3 regions of the Allobosea sp. 2KB_26 genome follow, and region 2 is predicted to be linked to each of the others. Evidence: riboswitches for the same ligand, from Rfam matches in the RefSeq annotation. Region 2 holds a riboswitch; each other region holds the start of a gene.
The links. A riboswitch is a leader RNA that binds a small molecule or an ion and turns the genes downstream of it on or off. The one in region 2 is predicted to bind cobalamin.

Region 1: it holds a riboswitch for cobalamin, as region 2 does, so the genes downstream of both, AB4099_RS24215 (CbtB domain-containing protein) here and AB4099_RS18475 (ribonucleoside-diphosphate reductase subunit alpha) in region 2, are expected to answer to the same signal.
Region 3: it holds a riboswitch for cobalamin, as region 2 does, so the genes downstream of both, AB4099_RS20080 (TonB-dependent receptor plug domain-containing protein) here and AB4099_RS18475 (ribonucleoside-diphosphate reductase subunit alpha) in region 2, are expected to answer to the same signal.

What each region holds. Positions count from the first base shown of each region.
Region 1 is NZ_JBFRHE010000010.1:221,252-231,326, reverse strand. It holds gene cobG (precorrin-3B synthase) at 1-1,062, opposite strand, end outside; gene cobN (cobaltochelatase subunit CobN) at 1,059-4,421, opposite strand; gene cobW (cobalamin biosynthesis protein CobW) at 4,425-5,474, opposite strand; gene AB4099_RS24225 (DUF1636 family protein) at 5,479-5,868, opposite strand; gene AB4099_RS24220 (CbtA family protein) at 5,918-6,658, opposite strand; gene AB4099_RS24215 (CbtB domain-containing protein) at 6,671-6,850, opposite strand; cobalamin riboswitch at 6,889-7,071, opposite strand; gene cobU (bifunctional adenosylcobinamide kinase/adenosylcobinamide-phosphate guanylyltransferase) at 7,212-7,736, shown strand; gene cobO (cob(I)yrinic acid a,c-diamide adenosyltransferase) at 7,750-8,361, shown strand; gene cbiB (adenosylcobinamide-phosphate synthase CbiB) at 8,465-9,445, opposite strand; gene cobD (threonine-phosphate decarboxylase CobD) at 9,457-10,075, shown strand, end outside.
Region 2 is NZ_JBFRHE010000006.1:229,338-239,412, forward strand. It holds gene AB4099_RS18470 (ribonucleotide-diphosphate reductase subunit beta) at 1-289, opposite strand, end outside; gene AB4099_RS18475 (ribonucleoside-diphosphate reductase subunit alpha) at 415-3,321, opposite strand; cobalamin riboswitch at 3,440-3,641, opposite strand; gene cobF (precorrin-6A synthase (deacetylating)) at 3,903-4,664, shown strand; gene AB4099_RS18485 (efflux transporter outer membrane subunit) at 5,102-6,610, shown strand; gene AB4099_RS18490 (efflux RND transporter periplasmic adaptor subunit) at 6,607-7,812, shown strand; gene AB4099_RS18495 (MacB family efflux pump subunit) at 7,817-9,772, shown strand; gene AB4099_RS18500 (ABC transporter ATP-binding protein) at 9,776-10,075, opposite strand, start outside.
Region 3 is NZ_JBFRHE010000007.1:209,929-220,003, forward strand. It holds gene AB4099_RS20055 (alkaline phosphatase family protein) at 1-335, shown strand, start outside; gene AB4099_RS20060 (DUF6925 family protein) at 544-1,584, opposite strand; gene AB4099_RS20065 (ABC transporter ATP-binding protein) at 1,571-2,371, opposite strand; gene AB4099_RS20070 (FecCD family ABC transporter permease) at 2,371-3,396, opposite strand; gene AB4099_RS20075 (ABC transporter substrate-binding protein) at 3,393-4,259, opposite strand; gene AB4099_RS20080 (TonB-dependent receptor plug domain-containing protein) at 4,256-6,199, opposite strand; cobalamin riboswitch at 6,320-6,520, opposite strand; gene ccoS (cbb3-type cytochrome oxidase assembly protein CcoS) at 6,538-6,714, opposite strand; gene AB4099_RS20090 (heavy metal translocating P-type ATPase) at 6,711-8,918, opposite strand; gene AB4099_RS20095 (FixH family protein) at 8,924-9,448, opposite strand; gene ccoG (cytochrome c oxidase accessory protein CcoG) at 9,483-10,075, opposite strand, start outside.

The DNA of each region.
Region 1 (10,075 bases), on a different contig from region 2:
GAGCAAGGCTGCCGCTTCGGCCAGAACTGCGGCATCGCCCGTCGTCTGCGTCTCGCCGCGCAGGCAGGCCGGCTTGCCGGAGCATGCCTGTACCGAGAGCCGCGGGTCGTTGTCGCGCGTGATCAGCCCCAGCGCCTCGCATCGTGCGGTGAGGCTCGCGGCGGCATCGTGCTCGAGTCCCAGGAAAGCCAGCCCGCGCCAGGGCGAAAAGCGGATTTCGCTGACGCCATGCGCGCTGGCAGCCTCACATAGCCGCGACAATGTCCGAGTGTCCGAGCGGCCGAACGGCAGGCCCGCGATCAGGGCAAGACGGGAGGCGCGCAACGCGAAGAGCCCGACTCGCCGCGGGGCTGGGCGAACCGCTGGCGCATTCGTCCGTGATACCGAGCAGGCATCGATCAGAGCCGCAATCTGGTCGTCGTCAAGATCGCGCAGGCGATGGATCCTGTCAGGTTCGGCCCGTCGGTAGGCCGCAAAGCCCGACAACAGCCTTGCGGCCAGGGCGCCTGCATTGTCAGGTGCGATCGGACCAAGCCAACCGCCCTGCGGCAGGCCGATCACGACGGCGTCCCGGTCAATCGCAACCACCCGCAGATCCCCGGCAACGCCATCGAGCGCGAGCTCGCCGCCGCCATCGACGATGACGCTGGTCTTGGGCGGCAAGCCTGAGACGGTGCGCCCCTGGAGCTCCAGGGATGCGGCCAGAATGGCGGCATCGATCAGGTCGCCCGCATCCTGCCCGGCGAGCGGTGAAGCGAGCACCAGGCGCTGCGGCCCCGGCCCGCCGGGTTCGTCGACCAGCCGCTCCGCCAGCAAGGCCTCGACAAGGGCGGGATGGGCCTCGTGCCGCACACCCCTGATCTGGAGATTGCCGCGGCTGGAAATCTCGACGAGGCCGTTGCCTGTCTCTTCGGCCAGATCCGCCATGCGTCGCAATTGTGCAGGCCGCACCCGTCCGCCCGGCGGGTGCAGCCGGACGAGCCAGCCATCCCCGGTTTCCATCGGCCGGAGCGTGCTTGGGCACCAGCCGCGCCGGAGCACTTCTTGTGTCGGGGCAGTCATTCCGCCGCGTCCTTGCTGGCGAGGAAGGCGGCCACGGAATTGCGCCGGCTCTGCCAGAGGCCACGCCGCTCGGCTTCCGTCAGCCGCGCGCGGATCGAGGCGGCCGCGGGCGCATTGGCCTGCTCCAGCGCGCTCCAGATCGCCGGATCCGCGCAATAGGCCTGGAATACGGCGTCGAACAGTCCGTCCGAGACCGCGTCGGTGCTGGCCGCATAGACGAAGAGCGTGTCGACGGTCTCTGCGAGCTCGGCCGCACCGCGCCAGCCATGGGCAAGCTGGCCGGCGATCCAGCGCGGGTGGCAGAGCCGGCCATGGACGATGCGCGCAATGTCCTCGGCCAGGGTGCGCGCCTTCGGTTCTTCCGGGTTGGAACTGTCCAGGCTGTAGAGCGCAGCCTCGCTTCCGAGCGCCCGCGCCGCCGCCGCAAAGCCGCCGATCACATCGGCCGCGCTGGTCGCTTCGAGAATGTCGCGCCCCGCCGTGTCGCTGACATGCACGAAGGCGTTGGCCCTGGCGACGCGATGTGCGAAGCCGGGATCGGCGCTGGCGAGGCCCTCCGCACCACCGAAGGCATGGCTGCTGGCCGCGAGATAGGCTGCGCCAAGGTCGCCGCGATGTTCCCATTGCCCATCGAGCGCGCGGTCGGCCATGGCCGCGCCGAAGCGGCCGGGTGCCGGGCCAAAGATGCGCGCGACGTCTTCGCCGCGCCGGCGGGCCGCGGCCGGCTCATTCCACTCATCGGCTTCGTCCAGCGTGGCGACAGCGCGCGCGGCGGCGTCGATCAGGGCGATCTGACCTGGGAATGTGTCGCGGAAGGCGCCGGAGATACGGATGGTGACGTCGATGCGCGGGTGATCGAGCTTGGCCTGCGGAACGACGGAAAATCCGGTGACGCGGGTCGAGGCATGATCCCAGAGAGGCGCGATGCCCATCAGCGCAAGCGCATGCGCGATGTCCTCGCCGCCCGAGCGCAGGGTCGGCGAGGCCCAGAGATCCATCACGATCCGGCGCGGATAATCGCCATGATCCTGGAGATGGCGCGCGATCACCGACGCGGCGGCGCGGGCACCGAGGCGCGCGGCGGCTCGGGTCGGGATGGCGCGCGGATCGAGCGTCGAGAGGTTGCGGCCGGTCGGCAGGACATCGCTCTGCCCGCGATGCGGCGAGCCGGCAGGGCCGGGCGGAACGAACCGCCCGGCCAGCGCGCGCAGAAGGTTGTCGCACTCATTGCGGGATGACACGGGATCATGTGCAGCCCGTCCGAAGACATGCAGCCCATCGCGGAAGGGCAGTTCGGCGATGTCGCAGAGATGCGCGTCGAGCTGACTCAGAGCGCTCGCCATCTCGAGATCGGGCGTGACACCGCAGGCCTCCGCCAGCCCGCTTGCTTCGGCTCGTTCCCGGATTTCGCGGGCGACGATCTCGGCGCGGCGCGGATCGAGGACCTGCGCCTGCGAAAATTCTTCGACGAGATCACGCAGCAGCGCCACTTCGCCGGCGGCATCGGCATGGACCAGTTCGGGGGGGAGATGGCCGAGTGTCACGGCCGAAAGCCGGCGCTTGGCAGGAGCCGCCTCGCCGGGGTCATCGACGACATAGGGGTAGATCAACGGCAGGCCGCCAATCGCAAGCCGCGGCCAGCAGCTTGCAGAGAGCGCCACTGCCTTGCCGGGCAGCCACTCGGTCGTGCCATGCGTACCGAGATGGATGAGGGCATCGGCGTCAGCAAACTGCCTGAGGCCGAGATAGAAGGCGAGATAGGCATGGCCCGGCGGCGCGTCGGGGTCGTGATAGCGCGCCTTGCGGTCGGGTGTTGTGTCGCGAGCGGGCTGCAGCGCGATGGTGAGACGGCCATAGCGGACCACACGGAAACGGAATGCCGAGCCGTCGCAGGCGCCGTCCGCCTCGGGTTCGCCATGGGCCGTGATGAGTGCCCCGCGTGCCGCGCCGGGAATGGCGGCGAGCCAGGCGCGATACTCGGCGAGCGGGACTGCAAACTCTGCCGGCCCCTCCGTCAGCGCCTGCATCAAACGCGTGTCGTCGCCGTGAGCGAGGTGACCATCCCGGTTCTCCCTGGGTTCGCCCGGGATGGCGGTCCGTTCCGAGGGGCCGATATCGTATCCGGTCTTGGCCAGCAGCTCGCGAATGGCCTCGACGCTGGCCGGCGTATCGAGCCCGACTGCAAAGCCGGCCCGCCCTCCGCGCGCCGGATAGTCGGACATGACCAGGACAAGGTTGCGTTCGGCGGCCGGTTTTCCGGCCAGCGCGATCCAGCCCGAGGTGAGATCGGCGAGGGCAGCGACACCATCGCGATCAGGAACCAGCCGGCGGCTCGTCAGGCCGGTCCGATCGTCCGTCGTCTCGGCCTTGAAAGCCACGGGAAGCGCGCCCAGCCGCCCGTCGAATTCCGGCAGCGCCACCTGCATGGCGAGGTCGGTTCCGGACAGTCCGCGTGGCGAGGCCTCCCAGGCATCGCGCGGGCTGCTCACGGGAACGGCCTGCAAAATCGGGCAGTCGGCGGCATCCAGCACGAAATCCGCGCCGTCGCGGGCCGAGAATGCGGTGGTGGTGATGATGGCGGCTGGTTTGCGTGCGGTGATCAGGGCTGAGAGTTCGCCCGTGACCGCCGGGTCTTTCAGGCTCGTCAGGGCCAGGATCAGCGGGGCATGCCCCCGCGCTCTCAGCGCCTCCGCGATGGCCTCCGCCATGGCGGTGTCTCCCGCGGCGACGCTGGAGCGATAGACCAGGATCGGGACCAGCGCGTTCGCGACGGGGCGCTGCGCGAGCGCTTCGCGCCATGCGAGCGGAGCACCGCCCGCACCAAGGGCGAAGAGCGAGGGCAGGGGGATGGGGGCGAGGTCGGACGCATCGCCTTCCCCGCGAAGGAGCGCATGCACTCGACCAAGCAGTCGGCGCATATTCTCCGCACCGCCACCGGCATGGAAATAGGTGAGAAGTTCCGCCGCCAAACGCGGCTCGACGGTGCCGTACTCGGCCAGACGCTCGTCCGGTCGGTCGTCGCCGGGCAGGACGACGAGCGGTATCGCGGCCCGTCGGCAGATTTCCGCAAGCTGCTCGATGCCGTAACGCCAGTAGTCCAGCCCGCCGAGACAGCGGACCAGCACGAAGCGCGAATGCGCCACCGTCTTCTCGACGAGAAAATCGACGGAGAGCGGGTGTTTCAGCCAGCGCAGCGAGGCAAGCCTGACAGCGAGTTCGCTCGTGCCAGCCGCGGCCGCCAGCGCCGAAAGGTCGCTGTCGGCGAAGGAGAGCACCAGGACATCCCCCGGCGGCAGGGCGAGATCGACGGCGTCTTCGCCGTCGTCGAGCCTGATCTCGCTTGAGGGGAGGAGGTGCATGGCTCAGCCCGCGAGGGCGGCCTCCACGGCCTTGCGGTCAAATCCCTTCAGGCCAATCACCACGAGCCGGCCATCCTTGGCTTCGCCGGCCGCCCAGGCGCGGTCGTAATGGTGGCTGACCCGGCGACCGACGCCCTGCACGACGAGCCGCATCGGCTTGCCCGGAATCGCGGCAAAGCCCTTCAGGCGCAGCACGCCTTCGGCCTCCGCAGCCCTGGCAACGCGGGCCGATAGGGCCTCAGGCGAGGTTGCGGCGGCGAGAGCGAAGTCGAGGCTCTCGAAATCGTCGTGGTCGTGGTCCTCGGCGCTCTCGTGATGCGAGGGGCGCCCAGTGAGATCGGCCTCGGCAGCCGCGTTGAGGCCGATGATCAGGGCGGGCTCGACCTTGCCATGGGCCGTCTCGACGATCTTGATCGCCTTCGGCAGATGCGCGGCGATCTCGGCTTTGACGCGTTCGCGACCGGCCGTATCGACGAGATCGCTCTTGTTGAGCAGGATCAGGTCGGCGCAGAGAATCTGGTCCTCGAACACCTCTTCGAGCGGGTTGTCGTGACCGACCGCCGCATCCTGCGCCGCCTGCGCGGCGAGAGCGTCCGGATCATCCGCGAACTGGCCATCCGCGACCGCCGGCGCGTCGACCACGGCGATAACGCCGTCCACTGTGACACGCGAACGAATGGCCGGCCAGTTGAAGGCATTGACCAGCGGCTTCGGCAGCGCAAGCCCTGACGTCTCGATCAGGATGTGCTCCGGCGGGTTCGGCCGGTCCAGCAGCTTTTCCAGCGCCGGCACGAAGTCGTCGGCGACGGTGCAGCAGATGCAGCCATTCGGCAGCTCGACGATGTCCTCCGCGGTGCAGCCGGAAATCCCGCAGCCGGCGATGAAGGAGCCGTCGAAGCCGAGATCGCCGAACTCGTTGACCAGCACAGCGATGCGCTTGCCCCCGGCATTCTCCAGCAGGTGACGCACCAGCGTGGTCTTTCCGGCACCGAGGAAGCCGGTGATGATCGTGCAGGGGATCTTGCCCAGCGAGCGGGCTTGGGGAGCGTTCATGGTCTCATCCTTGTTGGCGCACCGGGAGAGGCGGTACGCGCGCGACCACGCCCTTGCGGAACGAGGCGGGTCTTTCTTTCCAGGGAACGATACCGTTCGTGCTGGCTGCAAAACTCGCAGCTGCGCCGACGACTTCGTCGATATGGGCGTCGGTGTCGAGGTCGCCGATCAGATAGGTCCATTTCCCGTCCGCCGCCAAGGCGACGGTGCAGGGGCGATTGCAGACCGCGAGGCAGTCGACAGGTTCGACCGGAAGCGTACCGCCGTCGCGTGCGATGCGTTCACGCAGCGCTTCGGCAAAGCTCAGTCCGGGCTGATCGTACCCCTCCGGCAGGTCCGCCCGCGTACGCCGGCAGGCGACGCAGACGAAAATGGTGACATTGCCTTCGGGCATGGGCCGCTTCCTTGCTCCCGGCGCGATCCCGGGGGGATCGCGCTCAGCGTCAGGCCCTGGCCGGGGCGGCGGCACGGCGCGTTGCCCAGGGCCAGAGCACACCGACGGCAAAGCCGGTGGCGAGCCAGAGGGCGGCCTGGAGGGCGAGCGAGAGCGCGGCGAAATGCGCCGCGATTTCGGCTGGGACCTTGCTCTCCGGAGCGGCGGGATGTGGCGCGCCGATCAGATGCGGCACGAGCACCGCCAGCACGGCAAGCGCCCGCAACCAGGGGGCCTCTGCCCGAAGGAAGACCCAGAGCCCGCCAGCAGTGACGAGCGCCGTGGCGATCCACCAGGTCTGGCGGTGAAGCAATTCGGCTGACGCACTGCCGGGCAGCTCGGGTGCGAGCCCGGTTGCGGGCACGAGGCCGAAGGCCAGGAACCCGCACGCCGCCCAGATCAGTGCGGTCCGCTCGGTGATGGCATCGCCTGCGGCGATCATGCCGCCGAGCAGCAGGGCGGCAAAACCGATCGCGGTCGCAATGGTGACGATGGTGGTGAAGGCCGTGCGCTGCAAGCCGTCCTGCGGCTTCCACTCGGCGTGGTCTGCCGCGTCAGGGCCGCCATGGGCTAGGACGATCCTGGCATCGCCGGTGAAGCTGGCGTGCTGCAGTTCGGCCGCCCGCAGCGCCGTCTCGAAGGTTTCCGCCTTGAGGATCAGCGGCGTGGTGGTGACATGCTGGAGTGCTGCAACCAATAGCCCAGCCATAAGCCCGGCCAGAAGACTGACCGTGAGAACACGATTGACCATGTTGCGATTCCCTCAGTGGCAGGGAAAGGCGAGGGTGTGGCGCGTGTCGTGGGCCGCGTTGTGTACGCTGGTCGAATGGGCGAAGCCGACGGTGAAGATCAGGGCTGCACCGAGTGCCAGGGCAGCTGCGGCAGCCTTGACGCGCTCGGAGGCGCTGGCCTGGGTGGTGATCGAAGCCGTATTCGTCGTCATCTCGGTCTCCTTGGCCACCCCGCCGGCAGCCCGCTGGATTGCATCACTCGCTGACGGCAGGTCTCCTGGCTCGCGGGTCCGGATCTCTCGCCGCCTTCCCGGGACAATCCCAGTGGCCGATGGCGCGAAACTCGCCGCTTACAGTTGCGGGGGCAGCCGCGGTATCGCACCGCGTTCCCTTTTCACCTCCTTGCAGAGGCACCGTCAGGGATGATCATTAGCCATCTGCACGGTGCTGTGCAATGCAGCGATCGTGATTGCGAGCGCAGTGAAGCGATGCGATCTCCTCTGGCCCATCCCGGCTTGCTTCGCTTCCCTCGGCATGTCCATTCCTTAGGCTGATCTTCCCTGGGCTGAGATTTTGGCAGTGGCAGCGATCCTTTCCCCTCTCACCCTCGTTCTGGGCGGCGCCCGCTCCGGCAAGAGCCGCCATGCCGAGGCCCTGATCGAGATGGTGTCGGCGCCCTGGACCTATCTCGCCACGGCGCAGGCCTACGACGAGGAGATGCGCGCCCGGATTGCCGAGCACCGCGCCCGCCGGTCGCAGGACTGGACGACCATCGATGCGCCGCTGGCCCTGGCGCAGGCGATCCGCGCGGTTCCCGCGGGGCAGCCCATCCTAGTGGACTGCCTGACGCTCTGGCTGACCAATGTGATACTGGCGGAGCAGGATGTGGCGGCTGCGAGCCGCGAACTGGTCGAGGCCTGCCTCGCGGCACGAGGCCCGGTGGTCCTGGTCTCCAACGAGGTCGGGCTCGGCATCGTGCCGGATAATGCGCTCGCCCGGCGGTTCCGCGACGAGGCGGGCCGGTTGCACCAGATGCTTGCGGCGCGGGCCGACCGGGTGATCTTCATGGTCGCGGGTCTGCCGATGCAGGTGAAATGAGCAGGGAGTTGTGATGACAATCGATGCTGACGAGGCCGCCCGCCACAAGGCCAAGATGGAAAAGCGGAAGGCGGTGCAGGATGCCGAGGTCGCCGCCAAGACGATCGAAAAGGGGCTCCTGATCGTCAATACGGGGCCTGGCAAGGGCAAGTCGACCGCCGCTTTCGGTCTGATCCTGCGGGCTCTCGGCCATGACTGGCGCGTCGGGGTGGTGCAGTTCATCAAGGGCGCCTGGGCGACCGGTGAGCGCAAGGCGCTCGACGCCTTTGGCGATCGCATCGTCTGGCACACGATGGGCGAGGGCTTCACCTGGGAGACGCAGGACAAGGCCCGCGATATCGCCGCCGCCGAGCGCGCTTTCGCCAAGGCGAAGGCGCTGATGGACGATCCGGAGATACGCCTGCTCGTTCTCGACGAGCTCAACATCGCGTTGCGCTACGACTATTTGCCGCTGGCGGAGGTGGTCGAGACATTGGCGAACCGGCGCCCTGATCTGCATATCGTTGTCACCGGCCGCAATGCGAAGCCCGAGTTGATCTCTGTTGCCGACCTCGTCACCGAGATGACGCTGGTGAAGCATCACTTCGCAGCGGGCGTGAAAGCACAGGCCGGGATCGAGTTCTGAGGCTCAAGCATCGGCCCGAAAAGTGGATCGCGGCTTTCGGGACAGCCGATGCAAACACAGAAGGTGAGATCATCGGTCCGGATGCGATGCCCGGTCCGATGATCTACAAGGCGAGCGCGGCGAAGGCGCCTGTAATCGCGAGCCCCCACAGGAGCAGACACGCCCTCCGATAAAGAGCGAGCGCCCGCCGGATATCCGCCGCGCCCGCTTCCGCCCGGCCATCCCCCATCCAGCCGTCGTCGACCCTGACATCGCCATAAACGCGCGGGCCCGCCAGCCGGAGACCGAGCGCACCCGCCATCGCGGCTTCCGGCCAGCCGGCATTGGGCGAACGATGATGGCGGGCGTCGCGTCGGACAGCTCGCCACGCATTGCTGGGGTCTGACGTTCGGTCGAGTGCGGCGGCTGCGGTCAGCAGCAGCGCGGTGAGGCGAGAGGCCGGAAGGTTGACGAGGTCGTCGAGACGCGCCGCCGCCCAGCCGAAGGCGAGGTGGCGCGGTGTCTTGTGGCCGATCATCGAATCGGCGGTGTTGATTGCCTTGTAGAGCGCGCCGCCGGGTAGGCCGCCGACGGCGAGCCAGAGCGCAGGGGCGACGATCCCGTCCGAGAAATTCTCGGCAAGGCTTTCAATCGCGGCGCGGGAAACCCCGGCCTCGTCGAGAGTTTCGGGGTTGCGGCCGACAATCATCGAAACGGCCGCGCGACCGCCGGCGAGGCCATCCCGCTCCAGCCCTTCGGCGACGCGTGCGACATGGTCGTGCAGGCTGCGCTGTGCGATCAGGCTGGAGGCGAGCAGTGCGAGCGGCAGCCAGCCAAGCGGGCCGAGGCCGCGACAGAGCAGGGTCAGCCCCCATGAGACGATGAAGACGACGGCAAGCAATAGCGCGAGGGCGAGGCCGCCGGCCGCCTTGCGCATGGTGAACGAGTCGCTCTCGCGATTGAGCGTCCGATCGAGGCGGGAAATCAGCGCACCGATCCAGGTGACGGGATGGCCGATCAGCGCATACAAGCCCTGGGGGTAGCCGAATCCCGCTTCGATGATCAGCGCGGCGGCGAGGAGCGGCAGGGAATCGGACAGGCTCATGCGGGGCGGGAATGACTGAGGCGGCGGGCAAGGTCTGGCATGGCGGCGATCTGGCACAGGCGAAGGCGCTGTTCCCGGAGGCGCCCGAGCCATGGATCGATCTTTCGACCGGGATCAATCCAATCCCCTATCCGGTTCCTGAGCTGCCGTTAAGCCTCTGGCAGCGTCTGCCGGGAGCGCGGGACGAGGCGGCACTGCTTGCTGCCGCGCGTCAGGCTTATCGCGTATCCGCAGCGGCCGGCATCGTCGCGGCGCCTGGCACCCAGATCCTGATCGAGCTGTTGCCGCGGCTTGCAAGCGCGGGAGCGGTGGCCGTGCTGGGCCCGACCTATGCGGAGCATGCGCTCGCCTGGCGCAAGGCCGGCCGGGCCGTCCACGAGATCGAAAGGCTCGACGATGTCGGCGACGCTGGCGTGGTCGTGGTGGTCAACCCGAACAATCCCGATGGACGGGTGATCGGGAGGGAGCAGCTCGCCGCGCTTGCCCGAAGCCTGGCGACCCGTGGCGGATTGCTCGTCATCGACGAGGCTTTCATCGATTTCATGCCCGAGGCGAGTTTGATCCCGGAGCTGCCTCCGGCGACCATCGTGCTGCGCTCCTTCGGCAAGACTTATGGTCTGGCGGGCCTGC
Region 2 (10,075 bases):
GCCCGTCCTTCGATTTCCACAGGGCGATATCGGCCTGCATCGAGACCTCTGTCGGCATCCAATGGTTGTTGCAGCCGGCGAGGTACTTCTCCCAGGCCCATTTGTACTTGAGCGGCAACAACTGGTTCACGTCGGCGCGGCAGTTGATCATTCGCTTCTCGTCGACGCTGACGCGCCCGCCGGAGCGATCGATCTCGCCGAGGCCGGTGGCGTCGGCTTGGGCTCCGCCGGGGGCGGCCGGATTGGGATCGAGGGCGGCGGCAGGCTTGCTGTCTGACCAGTCGAGCATGATGAATATCCAATCGGGTCTGAATGTCGCGGCCGGGTTTGCCCCGGCCGTCCGTATCGTTCGCTATCGGGCAGGGCCGGGCGTCCATGCGCGCCGCGAAGGCGAGCATGGACGCTGCCGCTGCCTCACTGGCAGGCTTCGCAGGTCGGATCGTCGATCGAGCAGGCGTTCGGCACGGCCATGCCATTGTCGAGCGGGATGTCGACAAGGATCGGCTTGGCCGTGGCGGGGACCATTGCCGACACCGCGTTGAGCTTGCCGTCGGTGCCCTTCAACGTCGACTTTTCGACATGGGTCGCCGAGAGCGCGCGCAGGTAATAGGTCGTCTTCAGACCGAGCCGCCAGGCGAGGCGATAGGCCTCGTCGAGCTTCCTGCCGGAAGGCTGCGCCATGTAGAGATTGAGCGACTGGCCCTGGTCGATCCATTTCTGACGGCGTGCGGCGGCGCGGATCAGCCAGCTCGTCTCGATCTCGAATGAGGTGGCGTATAGCGCCTTGAGATCGTCGGGGACGCGATCGATCTGACTGACCTTTCCGTCGTAATATTTCAGGTCCGAAACCATGACCTCGTCCCAGAGATCGCGCGCCTTGAGATCGCGGACGAGGTCGGCATTCACGACCGTGAAGTCGCCGGACATGTTCGCCTTGACGTAGAGCTGGCTATAGGACGGCTCGATCGACTGCGAGACACCGACGATGTTGGAGATCGTTGCAGTCGGGGCAATCGCCATGCAGTTCGAGTTGCGCATGCCGGTGGTCTTCACCCGCTCGCGCAGGCTGTCCCAGTCCAGCGTCGTCGAGCGATCGAGCTCGACATCGCCGTCGCGGGCGTCGGAGAGAATGTCGAGCGAGTCGATCGGCAGGATGCCCTTCGACCAGAGCGAGCCCTCGAAGCTCGGGTAGCGACCGCGCTCGGCGGCAAGAGCGACCGAGGCCGAGATCGCAAACCAGCTGATCGCCTCCATCGAGCTATCGGCGAAGGCGACGGCGCCCTCGGACGCGGCGGGCAGGCGCAGGGTCTGCAGCGCATCCTGGAAGCCCATGATGCCGAGGCCGACCGGACGATGGCGCAGGTTCGAGCGGCGCGCCTCGGGGATCGTGTAGAAATTGATGTCGATGACATTGTCGAGCATTCGCATCGCGGTCGCGACCGTCTTGCCGAGCCGGGCCCGGTCGAGCCCGTCCGCCGTTACATGGGCAGCCAGGTTGATCGAGCCCAGATTGCAGACGGCGACCTCGTCGGCCGAGGTGTTCAGCGTGATCTCGGTGCACAGGTTCGAGGAATGCACCACGCCGGCATGCTGCTGCGGCGAGCGCAGGTTGCAGGCATCCTTGAAGGTGATCCAGGGATGGCCGGTTTCGAACAGCATGGTCAGCATCTTGCGCCAGAGATCGAGGGCGTTCAGGCGCTTGAATACCTTGATCTCGCCGCGTTCGGCCTTGGCCTCATAGGCCTCATAGGCCGCCTTGAACGGCTTGCCGTAGAGATCGTGGAGGTCGGGCGTCTCGTCAGGCGAGAACAGGGTCCACTGCCCCCCGGCCGCAACGCGCTGCATGAACAGGTCGGGGATCCAGTTCGCGGTGTTCATGTCATGGGTACGGCGGCGGTCGTCGCCGGTGTTCTTGCGCAGGTCGAGGAACTCCTCGACGTCGACATGCCAGGTTTCGAGATAGGCGCAGACCGCGCCCTTGCGCTTGCCGCCCTGATTGACGGCGATCGCGGTGTCGTTGGCGACCTTGAGGAAGGGCACGATGCCCTGGCTCTCGCCATTGGTGCCCTTGATATGGGCACCGAGGCCGCGCACGGGCGTCCAATCATTGCCGAGCCCGCCGGAATATTTGGCCAGCAGGGCGTTGTCCTTCACCGCCTTGAAGATGCCGTCGAGATCGTCCGGCACCGTGGTCAGGAAGCAGGAGGAGAGCTGCGGCCTGAGGGTTCCTGCGTTGAACAGGGTCGGCGTCGAGGCCATGAAGTCGAAAGAGGAGAGCAGGTCGTAGAAGGCGATCGCTCGCGCCTCGCGGTCGATCTCGCGGATCGCCAAACCCATCGCGACACGCATGAAGAAGGCCTGCGGCAGCTCGAAGCGGTTGCCTCGGACATGCAGGAAATAGCGGTCATAGAGCGTCTGGAAGCCGAGATAGTCGAACTGGAGGTCGCGCTCCGGCTTGAGCGCAGCCGCAAGCCGGGCGAGATCGAAGCGTCCAAGCTCGGGATCGAGCAGTTCGTTGGCAATGCCGGTCTTCACATAGGCGTGGAGATAGTCGCCATAACGCCCTGACATTTCTGACTGAGTGGCCTGTTCCGGCCGGCCGGAGACGAAGCTCAACGCCTCGTGGCGGAGCTTGTCGAGCAGGAGGCGAGCCGAGACCTTGGAATAGTTCGGCTCGGTCTCGACCAAAGTTCGCGCGGCCAGGATCGGTGCCTGCGCCAACTCGTCCTGGCTGATGCCGTCATAGAGGTTACGCTGCGCTTCGCTCAGCACGGCTTCGGCCGAGACGCCGTCAAGCCCGGCGCAGGCTTCGCGAATGACAGTTGCGAGGCGCGCCGCGTCGAGCGGCACGAGCGCGCCGTCGGCCGCCTTCATGCGCAGCACCGGTGCCGTGGCGACCGCAGGCTTCGCTTCCGCCTTGGCGCGGGCCCGCTCCTGGGCTCGCTCCTCGCGGTAGAGCACATAGGCGCGGGCGACCTTATGGTGTTCGCTGCGCATCAGCGCGAGTTCGACCTGATCCTGCACATCCTCGATATGGAAGGTGCGGCCGGCATCGGCGCGCCGCGTCAGCCCGGCGATGATCTGCTGGGTCAACTCCGCGACGATGTCGTGGATCCGGCGCGATGCGGCGGCGCTGCTGCCCTCGACCGCCAGGAACGCCTTGGTCAGCGCGATGCTGATCTTGGAGGCGTCGAAAGGGGTGACACTGCCATTGCGGCGGATCACCTGGTAGGCCGGTTCCGCAGTCGATCGCGTATCGCTGCCTTGCGACGCGATCGGGCTGAACGTCTCAGGGCGGATGGTATCGGTCGCGAGGGACATCGGCTTTCAAACCCCAATCTGTAGGGGGCAAAGGCCTGGCGGAGTCGCAACGGAGAATGTCGCGGCGACGAGCGCCCGCAGACATGACCAAGCGATCCACCGGGACACCCCGCCCGAGGACGATTCTGCTGTCGCGGCAGGTCTCCTGGCTCGCGGGTCATCGCTCTTGTCCCGTCTTCCCAAGGCCTGGTGGCCTCAGTGACTGATATCCTGGACAAGTACTCGCCGCTGACAGTTGCGGGGGCAGCGCCGGTTTCGCACCGGCTTCCCTCTTAGCTCTCGATCTTGCGACTCGAGAGACCGTGACCACCATATCTAGTGGTTAGCGCGATGATTCTGTCAACAGCTTGCCGCGGCCTACCCGTTAGCCTGTGAAGAGCGGGATTGGTCGAATTGGCCGCTTCTGCGTCCTGTCTCCGCCATCTCGCGATGAGCCCGGGATCACCACCATCGATGCAAACCGGCGCCGAATTACATTCGGCGCCGGGCCCGAGGGCGTCATGGCGCAGCTGCTCGTGCTGCCGTCCTCCATGTTATGGCTTTGGGACGGTGGGGCATCTGAGCCCGGACATGGAGGCCGAATGCGCAAGATCCTGATCATCGGAATTGGTGCCGGCAATCCTGACTATGTCACGGTCCAGGCGATCAACGCCCTCAACCAGGTCGATGTCTTCTTCATTCCCGACAAGGGGACAGACAAGGCGGAGCTCGGACGGCTGCGGAAGGACATCTGCGAGCGCTTCATCGAAGGCTCGGATTATCGCCTGGTTCAGGTTCCGATCCCCGAGCGTGCGGCCGCTGGAACGAATTACCGTGGAAGCGTCGACGAATGGCATGCCCGTATTGCCCATGACTACGAGGGCCTGTTCACGAGAGAACTCGGGGAGGGTGAATGCGGAGCCTTCCTCGTCTGGGGGGATCCCACGCTCTATGACAGCACGCTCCGGATCATCGAGCAGATTCGCGCCAAGGGCTTTGCGCTCGAATACGATGTGATCCCGGGTATCAGCAGTGTGCAGGCCCTTGCGGCTCGACACCGGGTGGCGCTCAACCGGATCGGCGAGCCCGTGTTGATCACCACTGGACGCAAACTCGCGGAAGGCTTTCCCAACAACCTCGATAGTGTGGTCGTCATGCTCGACGGGGACCAGGCCTTCAAGCGTGTCGCGGGTGAAGATCTCGATATCTATTGGGGCGCCTATCTCGGGACCGAGGATGAGATTCTGGTCGCCGGAAGGCTGTCGGAGGTGATGGGCGATATCGAGCGCATCCGGCGCGAAGCCCGAGAGGAAAAGGGCTGGATCATGGACACCTATCTGCTTCGGAGACGCGACGAGGACTGAACGGCGCAATGCGCTCATGAAGACATGGAGATGTCGTCATGCCTCCGTTCGCCTCGTCGGGCGGATTGCTCTCCCGGGCTGTTTGCCCGGAGCTGAAAGCGAAGCCATCGCGCCGGATCTCCCGATGACCGAGCTCAGCCGCCGATCGCGCGTCGTTGCCGACCCATATAGCCACGTCTACGGGAGCAGGGCGGAAGGTATCGCGGTCGCGTTGGCCGTCGGATCACCCCGAGTTGGCCCTGGCTCAAACCCCGATGAACCGCTTTCGTAGGTTTGGCGCCTTGCAATTCGTCGGGCCGCTTTGTAGGCGTTCACGATAGCCAGAGACCGGCATCCCGCGGGGGCTTCGTCTTTGGAATCATTCTGAAATACGGCGCCTATGACCGCCGATCTGCGCTCTTTCCGCCCGGAGTGGAAAGGTCGCCAATGCGGCGGACATGGACGGGATGCACTCTCGCGACAGGCTGAAATCGGACCGGACGAGGCTGCTCGCGTTGCCAGTTCTGTTCTGCCTGGGTGCCTGCTCGGTCGGTCCGGACTATGTTGCTCCCGCGCAAGATCTGCCGGCCCGATGGAATGGCGGAGCTTCGGCTGCTCGGCCTGCCGCTCCGTCGGAATGGTGGCGGCAATTCAAGGACCCGGTCCTGAACGGGCTCGTCACGGAGGCGATCGCGGGCAACCTCGATGTAGCCCAGGCGAAAGCGCGGATCCGCGAAGCGCGCGCGAGCAGGATCCAGGCGGTCGCCCCGCTGTTTCCTCAGGTCAATGGTTCAGCATCGGCAACGCGTTCGCGTTACGCCACAAGCTCCGATTCAGGCGGCGGCAACGGCATGAGCAACAGCTTCCGCGCGGGCTTCGACACCTCCTGGGAGCTCGATATCTTCGGCGGGCGCGACCGCGCCGTCGAAGCCGCGACCTATGGCGTCGATGCCGCCGACGATGATCTCGACGGAGTACTATTGACGCTTATTGGGGATGTCGCTTCGGCCGTCATCGAGGCGCGCGGCTACCAGGCGCGCCTTGCGCTGGCGAGGCGGACAGTTGAAACCCAGCGGGTGACCGAGGCGCTGACGCGGGTCCGTTTCCAGGCCGGCGATGTCTCTGCTGTCGATACGGCGAGGGCGGTGGCGCAGGTCGCGAGCACCGAGGCGCAGATCCCGGCGCTCGAAACCGCGCTGGCGCAGACCCTGCACCGTATTGCGGTGCTGGTTGGCCGCCCGCCATCCGCAATGGGCTCGCGCTTGACCGGTGCGGGAAAGGTGCCGTCGACGCCCGCGCCACCGCAAGCCGGCGTCCCGGCGGACGTGCTGCGCAATCGGCCGGATGTCCGGCGGGCCGAACGCAGTCTCGCCCAGGCGACGGCACGGATCGGTCAGGCCGAGGCGGTTCGCTACCCGTCCGTCAGCTTGACCGGCAATATCTCGACCTCGGCGCTGAAGCTCGGCGACCTCGCGAAGAACAGCGCGATCGGTTGGTCGATCGGTCCATCGCTTAGCGTGCCGATCTTCAATGGGGGCGAACTCGCGGCCGCGGTCGACGTGGCGCGCGCCCGACGCGATCAGTCCGATGCGGCGCTTCGGCTCGCCGTGCTGAGCGCCCTGCAGGATGTCGAGGACGCGCTGGTTGGGTTGCGGCAGGAGCGTCTGCGCCTGGCCAGCCTGTCGACGGCGGCTGCGGCCTCCGGACAGGCGGCGCAGCTGTCGCAGGCGCTCTACCAGTCAGGTGGCGCCAGCTTCCTCGACGTGCTCGACGCCCAGCGCTCGCAGTATGGCTCCGAGGATTCGCGGATTCAGAGCCAGATCGCTCTTGCGACCCGCTTTATCGCCCTCAACAAGGCGCTTGGCGGCGGCTGGCTCCGGCCGGTCGAGGTCTCGCGCCCCCGCGTCGAGGACCCTCCGCAGGGGCCCCGCCTGCGTGCCCTGTCCCTGGAGGCCCCGAGCCCATGACGTCGCGCCGTGCCTTCATGCTGCTGCTAGTCCTGGGCATGCTGGGGGCGGGCGGATATGCCCTGCACTCGCAGCAGGCGACGCTGCCGGCCGCCATTCCTCTGCCGACGGTCGCCGCCACGATGGGCGATGTCGAGGAGGCGGTGCTGGCCAGCGGCGCGCTCGAGCCGATCCGGCAGGTGAGCGTCGGCGCGCAGGTCTCCGGCCGGCTGATCTCGCTCAAGGTGACACTCGGCCAGAATGTGAAGGAGGGCGACCTGATCGCCGAGATCGACGGCGTGACACAGCAAAACGCGCTGCGATCGTCCGAGGCGGAACTCGCCGTGCTGCAGGCCCAACGCGACGAACGGCTGGCCAGCCTCGCCTATGCCGAATCCGTGCTCGCGCGGCAGAAGCAGATGCTCGGCCAGAATGCAGTCTCGCGCGACAATTACGAATCGGCCGAGATGACGGTGCGGACCACTCGGGCGCAGATCGCGGCACTGGATGCCCAGATCATTTCCGGCGGCGTCAAGGTCGAGACCGCCCGCGCCAATCTTGGCTACACCCGCATCACCGCTCCGGCGGCAGGCACGGTGCTGGCCATCGTGACGCAGGAGGGCCAGACGGTGAATGCGGCGCAGTCCGCGCCGACCATCGTCGTGCTTGGCGACGTCTCGACCATGACGGTCAAGGCCAAGATCTCGGAAGCAGACGTGCTAAGGGTCAAGGCCGGCCAAGAGGCCCTGTTCAGCGTGCTCGGCGCGCCCGACCGGCGTTTCCCCGGCAGGATCGCCTTTGTCGAGCCGGCGCCCGACACGCTGAAGACACAGAATACGAGCAGCGCCTCGGCCTCTTCGAGCTCGAACTCCGCTTCGACCTCCTCGGCCATCTACTACAACGCGCTATTCGAGGTGCCCAACACCGATGGAAGGCTGCTGACCTCAATGACGGTCCAGGTAACAGTAGTCGTCGGGCGGGTGCGGGGTGTCGTCACCGTGCCGTCCACGGCGATCAGGCGCCGGGGCGGAGAGACCTGGCTCGATGTCGTCGGCGACGATGGCAAGCCCGCACCACGCAAGGTCACGGTCGGGCTCGACAACAAGATCGTCGCGGAAATCTCCTCCGGGCTGAAGGCAGGCGAGCGTGTGGTCACAGCGCGCACGAGCGGGGCAGGCGCTCCTGGAGCGGCCCGTCGCATGCGCGGCCCGCTCGGGTTCTGATCGCATGGGTGTGCCGCTGATCAGACTGAGCGGGGTCCGGCGCGATTTCGGGGCTGGCGAAGCGGCGATTGCCGCACTCGACGGGGCCGAATTGACAATCGAGGCCGGCGAGATGGTTGCGATCGTCGGGCCGTCGGGCTCAGGCAAATCCACGCTGATGAACATCATCGGCTGCCTCGACCGGCCGACCGGAGGTATCTACGAGATCGACGGCCGCCCGACGCGTGATCTCGGGCCGGACGAGCTTGCACGCCTACGGCGCGAGTATTTCGGCTTCGTCTTCCAGCGCTATCATCTGCTGTCGGAACTGACCGCACTCGCCAATGTCGAGGTGCCGGCGATCTATGCAGGCGTTGCCGCCGAGCCGCGGCGCAATCGTGCGGCCGCCTTGCTCGACAGGCTCGGCCTCGGCGCTCGCAAGACGCACCGCCCGGCCGAGATGTCGGGGGGCCAGCAACAGCGTGTCTCGATCGCGCGGGCCCTGATGAACGGGGCTCGGGTCATCCTTGCCGACGAGCCGACCGGCGCACTCGACCGCAAGAGCGGCGAAGAGATGTTGACGCTGCTCGAGGAACTCGGTCGCGAGGGGCACACGATCATTCTTGTCACCCATGACATGAACGTCGCGGCCCGAGCCGACCGCATCATCGAGCTTAGCGATGGCCGGATCATCTCCGATCGGAGGACCCGTCCGGCGCTCCCTTCCGAGGCAAATCCCGCCCTGGGCGTGCCGCCGGGCGGCTCTTGGCGGGCGGCATTCGGCCGGCTGCGCGAGGCCTTCGGCATGGCCCTTTTGTCTATGCGCGCCCATAAGCTGCGCTCTGCCCTGACCATGCTCGGCATCGTCATCGGCATCGCCTCGGTGGTCAGCGTGGTGGCACTGGGGGAGGGCTCACGCCAGCAGGTTCTCGCGAATATCGCCGGCCTCGGAACCAATACGCTGGAGATCTTCCCGGGCACCGGCTTCGGTGACCGCCGCTCGAGTCAGATCAAGACGCTGACAGTCGCCGATGCCCATATCCTCGCGAGCCAACCCTATGCGGAGGGCGTCACGCCGACCGTGTCGACGAGCGCCACGCTGCGCTTCGGATCTGCCGAAGCATCGGCTCTCGTCAACGGTGTCGGCGACCAGTATTTCGCAGTCAGGGGCAGCGTCCTGGCCCAAGGCCGCTTCTTCGACGCGGATGACGTCCAGCGGCTCTCGCAAGATGTGGTCATCGACGAGAACGCGGTCAGTGCGCTGTTTGCGCAAGCAGGCCAGGATCCGATCGGCAGCGTCATCCTCATCGGCTCGGTGCCGAGCCGGGTGATCGGCGTGATGCGGCGCCAGCAGAGCGGCTTCGGCGCCAGCCAAAACCCGCAAGTCTTCCTGCCCTACACCACCGTCCAGGGCCGTTTCCTCGGTGACGTCTCGCTGCGCAGCATTACACTGCGCGTCAATGACGACACACCGATGGAGGCAGCGCAGAGCGCTGTCACCGAGCTGTTGACGCATCGCCACCGGGCCCAGGATTTCTTCATTCAGAATCTCGACGACATCCGCCAGGCGATCACCAGCAACAACGCGACCTTCGCGCTGCTAATCGCGTCAATCGCGGTGATCTCGCTACTGGTCGGTGGTATCGGTGTGATGAACATCATGCTGGTCTCGGTGATCGAGCGCACCGGTGAGATCGGCCTGCGGATGGCCGTGGGCGCGCGACGGGGCGACATCCTCCAGCAGTTCCTGATCGAGGCCTCTCTGGTCTGTTTCATTGGTGGTGTGCTCGGTATAGCGCTGGCACTCGCCGTCGGCGCCGGCTTCGGTCTGGCCGGCTCGCCGGTGCGGTTCATCTATTCCGTCGAGGCCTTCGCGACCGCGATCGCCTGTTCGACGTTGATAGGCATCGGCTTCGGCTTCCTGCCGGCGCGCAACGCCGCGCGCCTCGACCCGGTCGAGGCCCTGGCCAGAGGCGCCTGAGCCTTACTGGAAGGCCGCGGCCTGCAACGCGAACAGCTCGGCATAGCGCCCGCGCAGCGCGATGAGCTCGTCGTGGTTGCCGCTTTCGAGGATGGCGCCGTTCTCCAGCACGAGGATGCGGTCGGCCATCCGGACGGTCGCGAAGCGGTGCGAGATCAGCAATGCGGTTTTCGCCTCACTCAGGTTGCGGAAGCGTTCGAAGATCTCCGCTTCAGCGCGGGCATCCAGAGCCGCGGTGGGCTCGTCGAGGATCAGGATGGCTGCGTCGCGGAAATAGGCTCTGGCAATCGCGATCTTCTGCCA
Region 3 (10,075 bases), on a different contig from region 2:
TCGGGCTCCTGACCAAGTTCGATGTGCCGGTCGGCGGCGGCATGCATGGCGGACTCAACCGGCACGAACTCAACACCGTTCTGGCCGTCCGCGGGGGCGGCTTCGAGCCCGGCGCGAAGGATGTCTGCGCTTGCGGCATCATCGATATCGGCCCGACCGTGCTCGGCCTGCTCGGCCTTTCACCGGCACGGACGATGCTGGGCCGGAATCTGGCGCTGCCGGCGACGGAGCAGCGGACCCGTTCGTTCGAGACCGGCGCCGGCGGGTTCCGTCAGCGCCTCGAACGCGCTGACCGCAAGGGATCGCGCATCATCCTCTCCGGCGCGCGAGGCTGACCTTGGGGTGGGAGCGCTTTCCGCTCCTGCACGAAGGGCATCGACGCGAAACGTCCCGCCCCTTCGAAATGCTTGCCGTCGTGCCAGTCGTACCAGCCACCGGGATGCGTGGGCAGGCAGAGTTAGCGCTCCGTCTCGCCTTCCTTCAGCATCGGGGCGACCACGAGATTGAAGCCGAGGGCGCCAAGCTCAGGGATGTTTTGCCACCTCAGCTCGCATGGCCATAGGCATCGGCCGCGTCATCCGCGCCAGCGTCCTCCGCCCCGGCACCATCTGCCCACCGTTCATCATGAGCGGCGATCCAGGCGGGAAGTCCAGGCATAGCTCCGCCGGACGCCGCGAGTTGGCGCAATGTCGCCCGCAGGGCGTGGCGGGCAAAGCGATCCTGCGGCGCGCCAACGGCTGACGGAGTGGCTCCTGCGGCCACGGCCGCGAGCACGCTCTGCTTCAACCGGACCAGCTCGGCATCGCCATAACGCATCAGCAGGTCCTGGAATTGCTTCTGGGCGGTCGCATCGAACGGCGTCGGCCGGCCCATCGCATCCTTGACCGGATGTGCCGGCACGAGATGAGCGCAGGGCACGAGTCCCGCCGGGACGGGCTCCGTAGCGGCATGCGTTCGGCCGGACCGCATCAGCTTGGGCAGGACATGGGTATGCGGCCCCTCGGGGCTCTTGCCGTCTGCCGGGGGGATTGGCTGGTAGACTTCACAACGGCCGAAACGGGTGATGAAGACGCGATGCGGCCCGGCTGCGACGATGGCGGCCATTGCGGTGTTGCCGGCCTCGAAGAGGGGGCGGCCGCATGCGGCGCGCAAGGCTGCGATCAGCCCCGGGGCGCAGGTTCGGATGCAGATATCGACCTGCAAGGTATCGAGACCCATGTCGAAGAGGATGCCCTCGCGATCCTGCTCGCGCAGCGCGTCGCCGTCGGGGCCGAGCTCGGTCAGGACGATACGCCGGTTCATCGCACAGGCTTTCTCAGGCAGGCAGAGCGCGATGCGGTGGTTCCAGCTCAGGCCGGTCGCGGATTCCGATGCGAAGGGCGTCACGCCGGTCAGATTGCGAAAGCCAATGCCGCCGCGCGCAGTCGTCGCCGCAAGGAGATGAGTCTTATCAGTGAGCTCAACGGGTTCGTTCAAATCGCGCATGAACTCGGCAATGGCGCCAAAGGTACCGAGATTCCATTGCGAGGCTGGATTGGGGAGATGGGCACGCAGGAGAGCGCGGATGTCGTCAGGGGCTGTCATGTCGCGACTGTTCCGATGTGAGGCGCCGCCAGGGCAGCAGGTAGGGTGCGCCGGCTTCCGAACCGCGGGCGGCGGTAATGCCGAATACGGCAGCAAGATTGGCGTCGCTGAGGACGGTTCCGGGTGAACCATCGGCAATGAGCTTGCCGCGATCGAGCAGGATGAGGCGATCGCAGAAACGCGCGGCCAGCGTCAGGTCATGCAGAATGACCGCCACGCCGGTGCCGCCGGCAGCGGTCCGGTGCAGAAGCTCCATGACCTCGAGTTGGTGCAGCGGGTCGAGCGCCGCCAGAGGTTCGTCGGCGAGCAGGATCGGTGCTTCGACGGCGAGCGCACGCGCCAGCAGCACGCGCATGCGCTCTCCGCCGGAGAGCGTCTCTACTGTCCTGTCGGCGAACGCCGTGGCGTCGGCCGCTGCCATGGCGCGCGTGATTGCGGCGCGATCGGCCTCGTTCTCGCCGGCAAAGGGCTGGCGATGCGGCAGGCGCCCAAGTCCGACGAGGGCCTCCGCGCGCATCGACCAGTGTACCGCGCCGCCCTGCGCAAGGAAGGCGATGCGCCGTGCCAGTTCCTTGCGCCCGAGCGTCTTGGCGGTCAGCCCGTCATAGCGCACCTCGCCGAAATCGGGGGTGACGAGGTCGGTGAGCACGCGTAGCAAGGTCGTCTTGCCGGCACCGTTGGGGCCGATCAGCCCGACCATTTCGCCCGCCGAGAGCGCGATATCGATGTCGCGCAGGATCGGTTTTGCCCCGAGCGTGAGCGAAATTCCTGAGGCTTCGATCTTCATCAGACCTCCCGTCGCAGGCGATGGATCAGGTGGAACAGGAATGGCGCTCCGATCAGCGCCGTCACCACACCGAGCTTCAGCTCGGGCCGGATCGGGGCGAGGCGCAGAGCGGTATCGGCGGCGAGCGTCAGGATCGCTCCGCCAAAACCGCTGACGAGCAGCAGCCGACCCGGTCGGTTGCCGACCAGCGGACGCAGCAGATGCGGCACGACGAGACCGACGAAGCCGATCGCACCGGTGACCGCGACCGCGCTACCGACGGCGAGTGCAGCTCCGCCGGTCAGTCGGGCGCGCAGCCAGGTCAGATCGAAGCCGAGACTCTTGGCGGTGTCCTCACCCAAGGTGAGGGCGTCGAGCGCAGGCGCCGTCAAAAGCAGCAGCAGCCAGCCCAGGAGCATCGGCGGCAGCACGAGCCAGACATGGAGCAGGCTGCGGTCAGCAAGGGAGCCCATCAGCCAGAAGACGATTTCCAGTGCGGCATAGGGATTTGGCGCGAGGTTGAGCGCAAGCGCGGTCATCGCGCCGGCGAAGCTGTTGATCGCAACGCCGGCGAGGATCAACGTCATCGTTCCGGCGCCGCGCCCCAGGAAGGCATAGAGCAGAAGCGTTGCCAGTGCCGCGCCAGCCATGCCGCCCAAGGGGAGGGCGAGCGCCATCGTCGCCGACAAGCCGCTATAGAAGACCACGACCGCGCCGAAGGCGGCGGCGCTCGAAATTCCGAGGATTCCGGGTTCGGCGAGGGGATTGCGCAGCAGGCCCTGCATCGCGGCGCCCGCAAGCCCGAGGCTGAAGCCGACAAGGGCGCCGAGCAGCGCGCGCGGCAGGCGGAGTTCGACAAGGACAAGGGCCGGCAGGGTCTTCCGCCCGGCGAGGGCGTCGGAGAGGGCCGCCTCGATGTCGAGTGGTGCATAGCCCACCGCCATGGAAACGAGCATCATGGTCAGCATCAACACGGCCAGGATGACAACGAGGCGCGCCAGCTTCGGCGTCGTCGCTCCTGCCCTGTCCTGAACCGCCAGTGTCATGAGCGCGATCCTTGCTTGCGGGAGGCGGCAAGCAGCTCGATCGCATCGAGCACGGCCGGTCCGGCGCAGGTCCAGAGTTTCGAGGGGAGGGCGACGAGCCTGACCCGCTCGCCGAGCTTCGTCAGGAGCGGATGATGAAGGATCTCATGGGCGAGCGAGGGTGGCCCGCCCGGCGTGGTGTTCAGGATCAGCATGTCGGCCCGTCCGAGAGCGACCGTCTCCAGCGCGATCTGGCCGTAATTGTCGATGCCGAGCTCGGCAGCGAGATTGGTCAGGCCCGCGCGGGTCAGGATCTCGTCCACCAGGGAGCCGCGCCCGACGGTGAAACCGTTCGGCCTCAGGACCAGCGCCCTGGTATGGCCCGCGATTGGGTTGGCGGCGAGCGCTTCGAGGCGCCGGTCGATCGCCGCGATCAGGGCCGCGCCGCGTTCGGCCTCGCCGAGCAAGACCGCCATCTCGGTGATCTGGGCACGCATTTCAGCGAGATTGCGCGGCACCCCGAATTCACGGACGGGCACGCCGGCCTTCTTCAGCAGCGCGACCGTGCTGCGCGTCGTGTAGGCGCCGGCGATGATCAGGTCGGGCTTGTAGCTCAGCACCTCCTCCACCAGGCCGTGATTGGCCGGGATGGTCTGGGCCATCTCGGCCATGTTGGCGTTGCGCGGGTCCTGGGAGAGCCAGGTGACTGAAGCGATGCGCTCGCGCTCGGCGAGCCGCAGCACCAATTCGTCCGTGCACATGTTGAGCGAGACGATACGGGATGGCTTTGCCGGGGTTTCAGCGGCCGGCAGGCCGCCAAAACCGAGCAAGAGGCCGAGCGCGAGGGCGCCGCCGGCCATCGCGCGGGCGGCCCAGCCCTTCACAGCGTTACCTTCAGGCCGCCATAGGCGCCCAGACCCGGTACCAGGAAGCCGACCGGGTTCTCGTAGCGCCTGTCCAGCAGGTTATCGATGCGGCCGAATACACTGAGCCTGTCCGTCGCCTTGTACTCGGCGGCGAGGTTGACGATGGCCGCGCCCGGCGCCCGCATGCGCGAGATCGAGAAGTCACGGTTTCCGTCGACGCGCTCACCCACATAGATCAGCGTCGCCGAAAGGGTGAGCTTGTCAACCGGGATCCAGCTCGCTGTCACGCTGGCCTTGTGACGGGGACGGCGCAGCAGTTCCTGTCGGGCGATGTCGTCCTTGGCGATGGTGAAGGTGTAGTCGGCCCGCACCTTGAACTGCGGCGAGATTTCGAGCGCGGCAAAGGCCTCGACGCCCTTGGTCGTGGCCTTGCCGATATTGGCATAGGAGTTCCGCGCCACGTTGGTGACGATCAGGTTCTCGATGTCGTTGTGGAAATAGGTGGCGCCGAACCGGACCTTGTCAGCGAGCAAGGGCTGCTCGAAGCCGAGATCCCAGCCGCGGCTTTCCTCCGGCTTCAGGTTGGGATTGCCGAAGAAGTTGAAGGCCGGTCGAGAATCGCTGAAGCGCTCGCTCAGGGTCGGGGCCTTGAACCCCGTGCCGTAGCTCGCCTTCAGCTTGGTTTCGGTCCCCGGCACGATATAGGCTGGCGCGAAGCGATAGGTCGTGTGGCCGCCAAAGGTCTCGTCATCGTCGTAGCGGATGTTCGAGACCATGAAGAGCCGGTCGCCGAAATTCGACTGCAGTTCGGCAAAGGCGCCCGTATTGCCGTTGGATGCCGTGAGCGCGCGGGTTTCCAGCCGCTCGCGCTCGTATTGCAGGCCCATCACGAGGGTCTGGCCCTTCATCAGCTCCAGGTCGCCGCGCCAGTCGACCTTGGTGCGTTCGCCGAGATTCTCCGTCGGCAGGCCGAGGATACCAATCGCATTCGGCGTGCGGCCGGTGCGGTCCTGATTGCTGTAGGACAGGCCGAAGCGATTGACGAAGCGCCCACCAAGCGGATCCCAGACGACCTCTCCGCGGGTGAAGGCCTGCTTGTAGTCCTGGCTGCTGCGGAAGCTGCTGGGCGTGCTCGGAAAGCCGGAATCGCCGGTGAAGAGCAGGTAGCCGTCAGTGTAGCGGCCGACCCAGTTCAGAGACAGCGTATCGGACAGCGCGACGCCGAACCGGGCCGAATAGGTCCAATTGTCGTAGGAATTCGGGTTGATGCGGCGCCCCGGCGGCACGAGCCCGGGAGGCGTCACCGGGGTCGAATCCGATTTGAAATGGGCGATGCTGAGGGCGTAGTTGAAGCGGTCATCGCCGCCGCTGAGGCCGACCGACTGGTTGAAGGTGCCGTATGAGCCGGCCTCGGCGCGGGCTGTCAGCTTCGGCGGACCCTCGCCACGCTTGGTGGTGATCGAGATGACGCCGCCCAGCGCGTTGGCGCCGTAGAGGCCGCTTTGCGGTCCGCGCAGCACTTCGATGCGCTCGATGTCGTCGGTCAGCAGCGAGCCGAAATCGAAGGAGCGGTTCGGGGTCGACGGGTCGTTGGCCTCGATGCCGTCGATTAATACCTTGACGTGGTTGGAGTTAGTGCCGCGGATGAAGACCGAGGTCAGCCCGCCCGGCCCGCCGGTCTGCACGATATTGAGGCCGGGAACGGCGGCGAGCGCCTGCGGCAGGGTCCGGCGCTGCTCGCGCTCGATGTCACCGGCAGTGATGACGGTCACGGAATTGGCGATCTCGCGCGCTGGCGTGGGTCGCGTCGTCGCGCTGACGACGATTTCGTCGAGGGCAATCGAGCCGGTGGCTGACTGGGCCGAGGCCTCTCTGGCGGGGAGGGAGCCGGCGGAGACAAGGAGCGGCAGGGTGATGAGCAGCCGGCTGCGCCGGGCAACCTTGGGAGGACGGATCACGATGGGACCTCGGGCGTTGACGTCTGTGGCACGTCACCGCGAACGCGAGGCCCCGTCCGCTGCCCTTAGCCAGCGTGCAGTTCAACAAGCGATCGAAACACCCCGTCCGAACGTGTTCGCGTGTGACCACGGCTGACGGCAGGTCTCCTGGCTCGCGGGTCGGTGCCTTGTCGCCGCCTTCCCAGGTCCGAGGGCCCCAGTGGCGTGTGGCGAAAGGCTCGCCGCTTACAGTTGCGGGGGCAGCCACGGCATTGAATGGCGAACCATCCGCACCGCGTTCCCTTTTGATCCCCTAAGGGAACCGTCGCTGGCGAGGTAAGGCCGGAATGGCCGCTGCGTCAATGATCGTTGGTGCGGGTGTCCCCAGGCGAACGCAGGTCGTCATCCCTCAAAATGCGCCAGCTCGGTCCCTCGAGATCGCTGAACTGGCCGGTGCGCATGCACCAGAAGAAGGCCGCCAACCCCAGCAGTCCGAGACCGAGCGCCAGGGGGAACAGGATCACCAGGATATTCATGCCGCCACTCCCGTATTCTGCCGCGGCAGGCCGCGTCCCGCGCGCAGCGCGTTGAGCGTGACCACCAGTGACGAGCCCGACATCGCGACGGCTGCGACGAGCGGCGTCGCGAAGCCCGCGACGGCAATCGGCACCGCGACGGCATTGTACAGCACCGCAAACCAGAGGTTTTCCAGCATGAGGTTGCGCGCCCTGCGGGCGATGCGCAGGCTGTCTGCGACCGGCATCAGGCTGTCGCCGATGAAGACGATGTCGGCCGAAGCCTGCGCCAGGTCGGTCGCGCTGATCGGCGAGATCGAGACATGGGCCTTGGCAAGCGCCGGAGCGTCGTTGAGCCCGTCGCCGATCATCAGCGCCTTGCGCCCCTTGGCGCTGAGTCGGTCGAGCGCCTTGAGCTTCTCGTCGGGACGCAGGCCGGCTTCCGCCTTCGTGATGCCGAGGGCCGAGGCGACCGGCGCGACAGCTTCGCTTCGGTCGCCGGAGAGAATGCGGATCTCGAGGCCGAGGCCGCGCAGCGCGGCGATACAGTCGCGCGCCTCCGGCCGGATCTTCTGATCGACCGCGAAGACGGCGCATTCATTGCCATGGCGCCAGGCGATCAGGGAGGCTGCGGGATGGCGCGCGGCGACGATGGCGGCTTCGGCCCCGGCCTCGCAATAGGTGACGCTGCCGAGACGGGTCTCGATCCCATCCACGATCGCGCTCAGGCCTGCGCCGTGATTCTCGCTGACATCGCTCGCAGGAGCAGGATGGCCGGCGGCACGGGCGATGGCGCGGGCGAGGGGGTGGCGGCTCGCGGCCGCCAGCCTGCCCGCCGCCTGCAAGGTTGCGGCATCGATCTCGGCGCCATTGACCAGATCGGGATCCGGCAGCGTGAGGGTGCCGGTCTTGTCGAAGACAGCGACATCGGCTTCGGCCAGGCGCTCCAGCGCGTCGCCCTGCTTCAGCATGACCTTGCGCCTGAACAGGGCAGAGGCGGCAACGACCTGCACAGCCGGAATCGCCAGCCCCAGCGCGCAGGGGCAGGTGATGATCAGGACGGTGATGGCGATGATCAGTGCTTCGGGCCAGGGCAGACCGAAGGCCATCCAGCCCAGCAGGGTCGCGAGCGCCGTGGCGTGGACGAGAGGGGCGTAGAGCCTAGCCGCCCGATCCGAAAGCTTGACATAGCGCGAGCGGCTTTCGACCGCGCGCGCCATCAGGGCATCGATCTCGTCGAGCAGGGTGCCACTGGCTGCGGCCTCGACCTTGACGGTCAGGGCCCCGGAGAGGTTCACGGTACCGGCATAGACCTGCGCGCCGGCCATGACGGCATGCGGCAGGGTTTCACCGGTGACGAGGCTCTGGTCGATCTCGGAGGAGCCGGTCTCGATGATGCCATCGACACTGACGCGCTCGCCCGGCTGGATCAGGACGCGGTCGCCGGGCACGATGGCCGCGATCGGCGTCACCATCGCCTCGCCATTCGGCAGTAGCCGGGTCGCGGTTTCCGCCTTCAACGCAGCAAGATTGCCAGCGAGGTCGCGCGTGCGGCGGCGCATCAGCTGGTCGAGATAGCGCCCGATCAGCAGGAAGAAGATCAGCATCACCGCGCCGTCGAAATAGGCATGCTCGGCGTGGTTCCAGGTCACCACCACCGACATGCCGAGCGCGAGCACGATGCCGAGCGTGATCGGCACGTCCATGTTGACGGCGCCGGCTCGCAGAGCCCGGAGCGCACTCTCGAAGAAGGGGCGGCCGGCATAGGCGGCGGTCGGCAGGGCAATCAGCGCCGAGAGCCAGTGAAAGAAGTCGCGCGTGACCGGATTGATGTCGCTGCTATTGCCCGACCAGACCGAGACGGAGAGCAGCATGATGTTCATCGAGGCGAAGCCGGCGACGCCGAGATAGCGCAGCAGCCGCCTTTCCTCGCTTGTGTCGTCATCACGTCCGGAGGCGGGCAGGAAGGGGTAGGCCTTGAAGCCAAGCCGGGAGAGGCGCTCGATCACGGCCTCTGGGCGCAGTGCGCCCTCCGTCCATTCCACCGTGACGCGCTTCAGCGCGAGATTGACCCGGGCGCTGAGGATACCGGTCTCATGGGCAAGGCCGTTCTCGATCGCGTGCATGCAGCCGGCGCAGCGGATGTTCTCCACCGCGAGTTCCATGCCCGCGACCCCGCTTTCGCGATGGCGGACGAAGACGGAGAGATCCTGCTGCGCGGCCACGCGATTCACTCCTTCAGCATGATGCGGCTGCGAGAGGAGAAGGTCGGGTCCCCATCGCGCTTCGCCTCGACCACCAGGGTCCAGGCGCCGGCATGCAGTTCCGGCACCGTCGCGCCATAGTGGCCCGGGGCTGTTTCGGTCAGCGTCATGCTGCGGTCCTGCTGCCGCGTCGCCGGGTGCTGGAGCTTCGCCTCGACTGCGAGCCCTGTCACGGCTGCGCCCGCCTTGTCCTTCAGCGAGAGCGAAACGACCGCGTCGGCGCCGGCACGCACGACCTCACTCTGGGCCAGCCAGCCGCGTGCGGCCTGGGCCTGCATGCGCGCGATCTCGCTGTTGAAGCGCTGGCTGGTCTCGTAGGCGCTCTTCACATCGGCGCCGGGCATCGTCCGGATGGCCGAGACCATCATCACGCCATTGACGCCCGCGACCACGATGAAGAAGCCGATCATGCCGAAGAGCACGGCGCGCCCGCTGAGCTCGAAAGGCCGGCGCCGAGCTGGCGCCGGTGGGGATGGAAAGTCGATCGGCATGATGAAGCCTCCGCAACAGGTCATGATGCGTTCTCTAGGGAGCGATGAAATGATCCCCGGCGGTCACGACCTCGCCAGCGAACAGGTCGGAGGCGGTGAAGGTGATCGTCTGGGATTTGTCGAGAGGAATGCCGGCCGGCACCGTGACCAGCGCGCGGATCTCGCGCGAGGAATCGGGATCGACCGTGATGATCGGCCGAAGATCGGCTGTCGCCTGGGTCCCGATGGTCTCGACCCGGATGCCGGGCACGCCGGCGACGGTGAGTGCGAAGGGGCGGGAGTCCGGGCGTTTGTTCAGCAGGCGGATGGTGTAGGCGTTCCGGATCGAGCCGTCGCTGAGCGTCACGAAGAGCGGGGTGCGCTCGTGCAGCACCGAGATTCCCGCCGTGCTGCGGGTCGCGAGCTGGTAGATCATGGCTCCGCCGACGAGCCCGATCAGCACGGTGTAGATCAGGGTGCGGGGGCGGATCAGGCGATAGACCGGCTTCTGGCCGGCGATCCGCCGCTTGACGTTGTCGTCGGTGTCATAGGCGATCAACCCGGCCGGGCGGTTGATCTTGAGCATGACCGTATCGCAGGCATCGATGCACAGGCCGCACTGGATGCAGTCCATCTGCGAGCCGTCGC